DNA from 2 places in the Streptomyces sp. NPDC027189 genome. Region 2 is predicted to be linked to the other one. Evidence: riboswitches for the same ligand, from Rfam matches in the RefSeq annotation. Region 2 holds a riboswitch; the other holds the start of a gene.
What was found. A riboswitch is a leader RNA that binds a small molecule or an ion and turns the genes downstream of it on or off. The one in region 2 is predicted to bind glycine.

Region 1: it holds a riboswitch for glycine, as region 2 does, so the genes downstream of both, gcvP (aminomethyl-transferring glycine dehydrogenase) here and gcvT (glycine cleavage system aminomethyltransferase GcvT) in region 2, are expected to answer to the same signal.

What each region holds. Positions count from the first base shown of each region.
Region 1 is NZ_JBVHRI010000024.1:9,411-13,616, forward strand. It holds gene ACZ4RZ_RS38460 (DNA polymerase IV) at 1-1,100, shown strand, start outside; gene ACZ4RZ_RS38465 (PRC-barrel domain-containing protein) at 1,022-1,393, opposite strand; glycine riboswitch at 1,508-1,603, shown strand; gene gcvP (aminomethyl-transferring glycine dehydrogenase) at 1,781-4,206, shown strand, end outside.
Region 2 is NZ_JBVHRI010000008.1:18,800-23,005, reverse strand. It holds gene ACZ4RZ_RS20875 (enhanced serine sensitivity protein SseB C-terminal domain-containing protein) at 1-331, opposite strand, end outside; gene ACZ4RZ_RS20870 (enhanced serine sensitivity protein SseB) at 512-1,288, opposite strand; gene ACZ4RZ_RS20865 (AAA family ATPase) at 1,419-2,087, opposite strand; glycine riboswitch at 2,262-2,364, shown strand; glycine riboswitch at 2,365-2,477, shown strand; gene gcvT (glycine cleavage system aminomethyltransferase GcvT) at 2,512-3,630, shown strand; gene gcvH (glycine cleavage system protein GcvH) at 3,751-4,128, shown strand; gene glyA (serine hydroxymethyltransferase) at 4,142-4,206, shown strand, end outside.

The sequences.
Region 1 (4,206 bases), on a different contig from region 2:
GGCTGGCAGGGGTGAAGCTGCGCGCGGACATCCGGGCCGTCACGGGGCTCACGGGATCGGTGGGGCTCGCCGCTTCCAAGATGCTCGCGAAGATCGCCTCGGAGCAGGCCAAGCCCGACGGTCTCGTGCTGATAGAGCCGGGGACCGAGCGCGCGCTGCTGGGGCCGATGTCGGTGCGGACGCTGCCGGGCGTGGGGCCCGCGACCGGGGACCATCTGCGGCGTGCCGGGATCACCACGGTCGACGAGATCGCCGAGGCCGGCGAGGACGAGCTCGTACGGCTGCTGGGGAAGGCGCATGGGCATGCGCTGTACGGGATGGCGCTGGCCCACGACGAGCGGCCCGTGGTGGCCGAGCGGGAGGCCAAGTCGGTGTCGGTCGAGGACACGTACGACGTGGACATCCATGACCGCGTGCGGGTCGGTCTGGAGGTGCAGCGGCTCGCCGACCGGTGTGTGCGGCGACTGCGCGGAGCCGGGCTGTCGGGGCGGACCATCGTCCTGAAGGTGCGCAGGTACGACTTCTCGACGCTGACCCGGTCCGAGACGCTGCGGGGGCCCACGGACGACCCCACGGTCGTACGGGAGGCCGCCGCGCGGCTTCTGGAGGCGGTGGACACTACCGGTGGCGTACGACTGCTGGGTGTGGGCGTGACCGGGCTGGCCGACTACACGCAGGAGGACCTGTTCGCACAGGCGCAGGCGCAGGCCGCCGCGGGGGAGCCGGCGGTCCAGGAGCATTCCGCGGAGGAGGCGCCGGAGGAGTTCGCCGAGGAGCATGTGCCGCCCGCCGAGCGGCGGTGGCCCGCGGGGCACGACGTACGGCATGCCGAGTACGGGCACGGGTGGGTGCAAGGCAGCGGCCTCGGGCGGGTCACGGTGCGGTTCGAGACGCCGTACTCCGAGCCCGGGCGCGTACGGACGTTCCGCACCGACGATCCGGAGCTGGAGCCGGCGGAGCCGCTGCCTCTGGTGGAGCGAAGACCGGGGGTTCCGGGGCCCCAGGTTGCGGACCCCGGACCTCAGGCGTCCTCCGTGCCCGCGAGTCGGCCGAAGTCGCGGTCTGGCGGGGGCGGAGGGGGCGCCACGTCGAGACCGTAGTGGTGGTACAGCTGGAGTTCCTGCTCGGGGGAGAGGTGGCGTCCGACGCCGAAGTCGGGGGCGTCCTTGATCAGGGCTCGGTCGAAGGGGATGCGAAGAGTGCCCTCGACGAGTTCACTGGGCTCCAGTGGCACGAAGGCGTCCCTGCTGAACAGGCCCGTGCGTATGGCCGCCCACTCCGGGATCCCGGTCGCGTCGTCGAGGTAGACCTCGTCGATCGTGCCGATCTTGGTGCCATTGCGGTCGAACGCCTTGCGGCCGATCAGGTTGCGCGGATCGATGTCGGTCTGCACGGGCCCTCCTCTTGGTCGCAACTCATCCGTAAGCACTACAAAAGAGCACATTCAGGAAGGCGGCCACTCGAAGGCTCGGGTCTTGTCCTCGCTGGTAGGCTGGCAGGCGGCTGCTGACCCCGTGCGGGAGAGTCCTCCAGACTTCATCGGAGGCGCCGAAGGAGCAAATCCTCCCCGGAATCTCTCAGGCTCACGTACCGCACGGACGAGGTCACTCTGGAAAGCAGGGCGGGTGTCGATGGCCTCCGCTCTCACCGACGGTGAAAACCGGGTCGTCAGCGGACGGTCCGGTGAAGCTCTCAGGTTGAGATGACAGAGGGGGAGGCCGTCGGGGTGCCCGTGCCGGGGTGCCCCTCGAAGGTCGCGTCAGACCAGGAGGCCTCCGCCATGACCGCCCATCGCATTCCGCTCACCGAGCTCGAACAGGGAATCCCCTTCGAGCAGCGCCACATCGGGCCCGACTCCGAGGCACGGGCCAAGATGCTCGCGCAGGTCGGGTACGGCTCGCTCGACGAGCTGACGGCCGCCGCGGTCCCGGACGTCATCAAGAACGCCGATGCCCTGGACCTGCCGGGCGCGCGCACCGAGGCGGAGGTGCTGGCCGAGCTGCGCTCCCTCGCGGACCGCAACCAGGTGCTCGACTCGATGGTCGGCCTCGGTTACTACGGCACGTTCACGCCGCCGGTGATCCTGCGCAACGTCATGGAGAACCCGGCCTGGTACACCGCGTATACGCCGTACCAGCCGGAGATCTCGCAGGGCCGTCTCGAGGCGCTGCTGAACTTCCAGACCGTGGTGGCCGAGCTGACCGGGCTGCCGACCTCCGGTGCCTCGCTGCTCGACGAGGGCACCGCCGCCGCCGAGGCGATGGCGCTGTCCCGGCGCATGGGCAAGAACAAGAAGGGTCTGTTCCTGGTCGACGCGGACGCGCTGCCGCAGACCATCGCCGTCATCGAGACCCGCGCCGAGCCGACCGGCGTCGAGGTCGTCGTCGCGGACCTCAGCGAGGGCATCCCCGCCGGGATCGCCGAGCGCGAGATCAACGGCGTACTGATCCAGTACCCGGGCGCCTCCGGTGCCGTACGTGACCTCAAGCCGATCGTCGAGCAGGCGCACGGGCTGGGGGCGGTCGTCACCGTCGCCGCCGACCTGCTCGCCCTGACCCTGCTCACCTCGCCCGGCGAGCTCGGCGCCGACATCGCGGTCGGTACGACGCAGCGCTTCGGTGTGCCGATGGGCTTCGGCGGGCCGCACGCCGGATACATGGCGGTGCGCGAGACCTTCGCGCGCAGTCTTCCGGGCCGACTCGTCGGTGTGTCCGTCGACGCGGACGGGCACAAGGCGTACCGCCTCGCCCTGCAGACGCGTGAGCAGCACATCCGCCGTGAGAAGGCGACCAGCAACATCTGTACGGCTCAGGTGCTGCTCGCCGTGATGGCCGGCATGTACGCCGTCTACCACGGTCCCGAGGGCCTGAGGACCATCGCGCGGCGTACGCACCGGTACGCCACGATCCTCGCCGCGGGTCTGACGGCGGGCGGGGTCGAGGTCGTGCACGGCGCGTACTTCGACACGCTCACCGTGCGGGTGCCGGGCAAGGCCGCTGAAGCCGTCGCCGCTGCGCGCGAGGGCGGTGTCAACCTCCACCTCGTGGACGCCGACCAGGTGTCGATCGCCTGCGACGAGACCACCACGCGCAAGCAACTGGCCGCCGTATGGACCGCGTTCGGCGTCGAGGGTGACGTCGAGGCGCTGGACGCGACGGCGCAGGACACGCTGCCGGCCGCGCTGCTGCGCACCGACGGCTACCTCGCGCACCCGGTCTTCCACCAGCACCGCTCCGAGACCGCGATGCTGCGCTACCTGCGCAAGCTCTCCGACCGCGACTACGCGCTCGACCGCGGCATGATCCCGCTGGGCTCCTGCACGATGAAGCTCAACGCGACCACGGAGATGGAGCCGGTCACCTGGCCCGAGTTCGGTCAGATGCACCCCTTCGCGCCCGCCGAGCAGGCGCAGGGCTACCTCACGCTCATCGATGAGCTGGAGGAGCGGCTCGCCGAGGTCACCGGCTACGACAAGGTCTCGCTCCAGCCGAACGCCGGTTCGCAGGGCGAGCTGGCCGGTCTGCTGGCCGTGCGTGGCTACCACCGCGCCAACGGCGACGAGCAGCGCACCGTCTGCCTCATCCCGTCCTCCGCGCACGGCACGAACGCCGCGAGCGCCGTGATGGCCGGCATGAAAGTCGTGGTCGTGAAGACCTCGGACGACGGCGAGATCGACGTCGAGGACCTGCGCGCCAAGATCGAGCAGTACCGCGACGAGCTGGCCGTGCTGATGATCACGTACCCCTCGACGCACGGTGTGTTCGAGGAGCATGTCGCCGACATCTGCGCGCAGGTGCACGAGGCGGGCGGTCAGGTCTACGTCGACGGCGCCAACCTCAACGCGCTGGTGGGCCTCGCCAAGCCGGGCCACTTCGGCGGTGACGTCTCGCACCTCAACCTGCACAAGACGTTCTGCATCCCGCACGGCGGCGGCGGTCCGGGCGTCGGCCCGGTCGGTGTGCGCGCGCACCTGGCGCCGTACCTGCCGAACCACCCGCTGCAGCCCGCGGCCGGTCCCGAGACCGGCGTCGGCCCGATCTCGGCCGCTCCCTGGGGCTCCGCGGGCATCCTGCCGATCTCGTGGGCGTACGTCCGGCTCATGGGCGGCGAGGGCCTCAAGCGGGCCACGCAGGTGGCGGTGCTGTCCGCCAACTACATCGCCAAGCGCCTGGAGCCGCACTACCCGGTGCTGTACACCGGTCCGGG
Region 2 (4,206 bases):
CGTGCGGATTGAGCCAGAGACCGAAGTGGTCGGGGTACAGGGTGCGGGCGACGTCGAGGCCGTCGACGACCTCGTACGAGCGGTTCCAGCCGCTGGCCGAGAGCTCCTGGGCGGAGGTGACACAGGGCGCGTAACCGAAGCCGTCCACCTCCATGTTCCCGTACTGGGCGTCCGGAGAACCGGCCTGGCCGTGCCAGAGGAGCATCCAGATCTGGCCGGACGACGGGGTCGCGAGCGCGCGAAGGAGCGCCTCGTAGGCGTCGTAGCGCCCGGGCGTCACCTGGCGCAGCATGTGCTCGACCTGCCCGGCCGCGGTGCTGCTGGCGCTCACCTGTACCGCCCCTTCGAGAAGTTGCCCCGGATATGAAACCAGCTTAAGTGGAGCCGCCGACAGCAGCCGCGCAAGAGCTCGGGACTTGATGTCGTCTCGCGGCTGCGGGCCGACCGTGGTTCCTCGTGCCCACGCGGCGGAGCCGCATAGGTCACAGCCCCGCGCCCAAGAAGGGCGCTCCTAGTGGGCCTGCTGATAAAAGGGCCGCACTTGGGCGCGCATCCAGTCGCCCACCGGGTCCTGGGCCACGTCCAGGAGGACCAGGTTCACCGGCCACCGCACCGCGACCTTGTTCAGGGCTCGGCCCAACGCCTCCATGGGGAGCGGCCGCAGGTCGCCCTCCCACTGGGAGAGTTCGACACCGATGAACATGACCGGGTCGGCGGTCTCGATACTGGCCAGGCAGCGGCGGGCGGTCAGCACGACGCCGGTCTCGGCGAACTCGGCGGAGGCGGCGGACAGGAAGTCCACCGGGTCCTCCTGCCAGTCGGGCTCGAACAGCCGCACCCGGCCGCCGCTCGCGGGCCCGTCCAGCGGGGTCCGCCCGGCCCGGCACAGCTCGGCGACGGCGAGCGGCGGCAGCGGTACGCCGACCACGCCGTCCGGGTTGACCGCGATGCCGACCTGCGGGGGCAGCCCGCGGGCGAACTCGACGGCGGGCGCGATCGTGTACGCCATGTGTCCGCCGGTGACCTGGCGGAACTGCTCCTCGGAGCTGAAGACAGGGACGTACGCCTGGCCCTCGATCTCCAGCGTGGGCAGGTCGAGCGGCCCGGACTGCGGCCCGCCGCCGTTCGGCAGGGGTACCCAGACGAAGCTGCGGCCGAGGACCTCGACGATGCGGGCACCCGCCGAGGGCACGCCGAGGGAGGCCGACAGCACCTCCTCCAGTTCGTTGCCTGGCCATCCGCCGTGCGGATGGGGGTGCGCCTGTGCCGGGAAGTCGGGGAAGTCCATCTGTCTACCGCCTGCTGTGAACCGCTGTTCGGGTGCTCCGGTGTTCCGGCTGGCAAGGTTAGTGGGCTCGTACGACCATCTCGTACGCCTGTTTCGTACGACCTTTGCCGGCATCGGCTCGTACGGTCCTTCAGCCGCCGAAGTCGATCCGGCGCAGCACGTCCGCAGCGTCCCGGTCCATGAGGACCGCCGAGCCGCAGCCCTCCGGCAGGTCGCCCTTCTCGACGGAGCGCAGCAGCCGGGTGACCGCGCCGCGGTGGCGCGCGAACGCGTACCGCGAGACGCCGCGGCCGCGCTCGCGCTGGCCCTCGAGGGCGGTTCCCGGCGTGACGTCGAGCAGCAGCAGGTGCAGCGCGCCGCCCCGGCGCCGCGCCTCGCGGGCGAGCCAGCGGCGCACCCAGGCCTGTGTACCGCAGTCGTGCACGACGACTCCGGCGCCGGAGCGCAGGGCGCGGCGCAGTCCCGCGTAGTGCGCGAGGCGGACCAGGGGGCGGTAGACCGCGTACGGCAGCCAGCGGGCCGTCCGGTCGTCCCAGCGGTCGCGGGTGTCCTGGGAGTCGATGCGCGCGCCCGTGACGGTCCGGCGCATCAGCGTCGACTTGCCGCTGCCCGGCAGCCCGGTGACCACGACGAGGTCGGACGCCCCGAAGTACAGCCCGTGCGGGCTGCGTCCCGCGCGGTCCCTGAGGTCGCGGACGACGGCCGTCGGGAGCGGGCCGCACGCCTCCCGGGCCCGGGCGCCGGGCTGCTTGGGCAGCGCGATGCCCGAGGTCGTCGCGTACGCCGAGGTCCTGTTCACCGTGATCGTCCTCCCCTTGGGTCTGGAGTCCCATCCCCGTCGAGTGTAAAGAGAAGGTAATGCGCGATGCTTCCTGTTTCCGTACTCGGACTGCCACAGGCCGGTTACAGATGCGGACTGCCGGGATCGGACGGCGCGTGCAATGATGTGCCCGCCAACTGCATACCGGCCGCTTGAATCCGCGCGGGAGAGTTCCCGGTCACGTACGACGTGCCGGGGCGCCGAAGGAGCAAGTCCCTCCCTTGAATCTCTCAGGCCCCGTTACCGCGCGGGCGAGGCACATCTGAAAAGCGGGCCGCTGACCAGTGGCTCCACCCAAGGTGCAAGTCAGGACCACCGTTTCGCGGGGTCGTGATGAACCTCTCAGGTTCCGATGACAGATGGGGAGGAACGACCTCGCCGTCATGCCTTGGGAGCCCCACCGATGAGCAGCAACGCACCCCGTCACACCGCGCTCGATGCCCTGCATCGTTCGCTCGGCGCGACGATGACCGACTTCGCGGGCTGGGACATGCCCCTGCGCTACGGTTCCGAGCGCGACGAGCACCTCGCCGTCCGCACGAAGGCCGGTCTCTTCGACCTCTCGCACATGGGCGAGATCACCGTCACCGGCCCGCAGGCGGCCGAGCTCCTGAACCACGCCCTCGTCGGCAACATCGCCTCCGTCGGCGTGGGCCGCGCCCGTTACACCATGATCTGCCAGGCGGACGGCGGCATCCTCGACGACCTGATCGTGTACCGGCTGGCCGACACCGAATACATGGTCGTCGCCAACGCCTCCAACGCGCAGGTCGTGCTCGACGCCCTGGTGGAGCGTGCCGCGGGCTTCGACGCGTCGGTGCGCGACGACCGTGACGCGTACGCGCTGATCGCCGTGCAGGGCCCCGAGTCCCCCGGCATCCTCAAGTCGCTGACCGACGCCGACCTGGACGGCCTCAAGTACTACGCGGGTCTGCCCGGCACGGTCGCGGGCGTCCCGGCGCTGATCGCGCGCACCGGCTACACCGGCGAAGACGGCTTCGAGCTGTTCGTGTCCCCTTCGGACGCCGAGAAGCTGTGGCAGGCGCTGACCGAGGCGGGCGCCCCGGTCGGGCTGGTCCCCTGCGGCCTGTCCTGCCGCGACACGCTGCGCCTGGAGGCGGGCATGCCGCTGTACGGGCATGAGCTGAGCACCTCGCTGACCCCCTTCGACGCCGGGCTCGGGCGGGTCGTGAAGTTCGAGAAGGAGGGCGACTTCGTGGGGCGTGCCGCCCTGGAGGCCGCCGCCGAGCGTGCTGCCGCGAACCCGCCACGGGTGCTCGTCGGCCTGATCGCCGAGGGCCGTCGCGTCCCGCGCGCCGGGTACCAGGTCGTCGCCGAGGGCAAGGTGATCGGCGAGATCACCTCCGGCGCCCCGTCCCCCACGCTGGGCAAGCCGATCGCGATGGCGTACGTCGACGCCGCGCACGCCGCTCCGGGCACGGCCGGAGTCGGTGTGGACATCCGGGGCAGCCACGAGCCGTACGAGGTCGTGGCGCTGCCGTTCTACAAGCGTCAGAAGTAGAGACTGAGCGCGGTCCAGACGTAGCCAAAGGCGACACCGCGCGCTTCTTCCCTGCTCACCGGCAGGTCCAGCAGTCCCCCCATTCACCAGCACTCCCCCGCGTACAGGAGAATTCAGGCCATGAGCAACCCCCAGCAGCTGCGCTACAGCAAGGAGCACGAGTGGCTGTCGGTCGCCGAGGACGGCGTCTCGACGGTCGGCATCACCGAGTTCGCGGCCAACGCGCTCGGCGATGTCGTCTACGCCCAGCTTCCGGAGGTCGGTTCCACGGTGACCGCGGGTGAGTCCTGCGGCGAGCTGGAGTCGACGAAGTCGGTCAGCGACCTGTACTCCCCGGTCAACGGCGAGATCACCGAGATCAACGAAGACGTGGTCAACGACCCGTCGCTGGTGAACTCCGCGCCCTTCGAGGGCGGCTGGCTGTTCAAGGTGCGCGTCGCGGAGGAGCCGGCCGACCTGCTCTCCGCCGACGAGTACACCGCCTTTTCCGCCGGCTGAGAGGTCGTAGAACATGTCGCTTCTGAACACGCCCCTGCATGAACTCGACCCGGACGTCGCCGCCGCCGTCGACGCCGA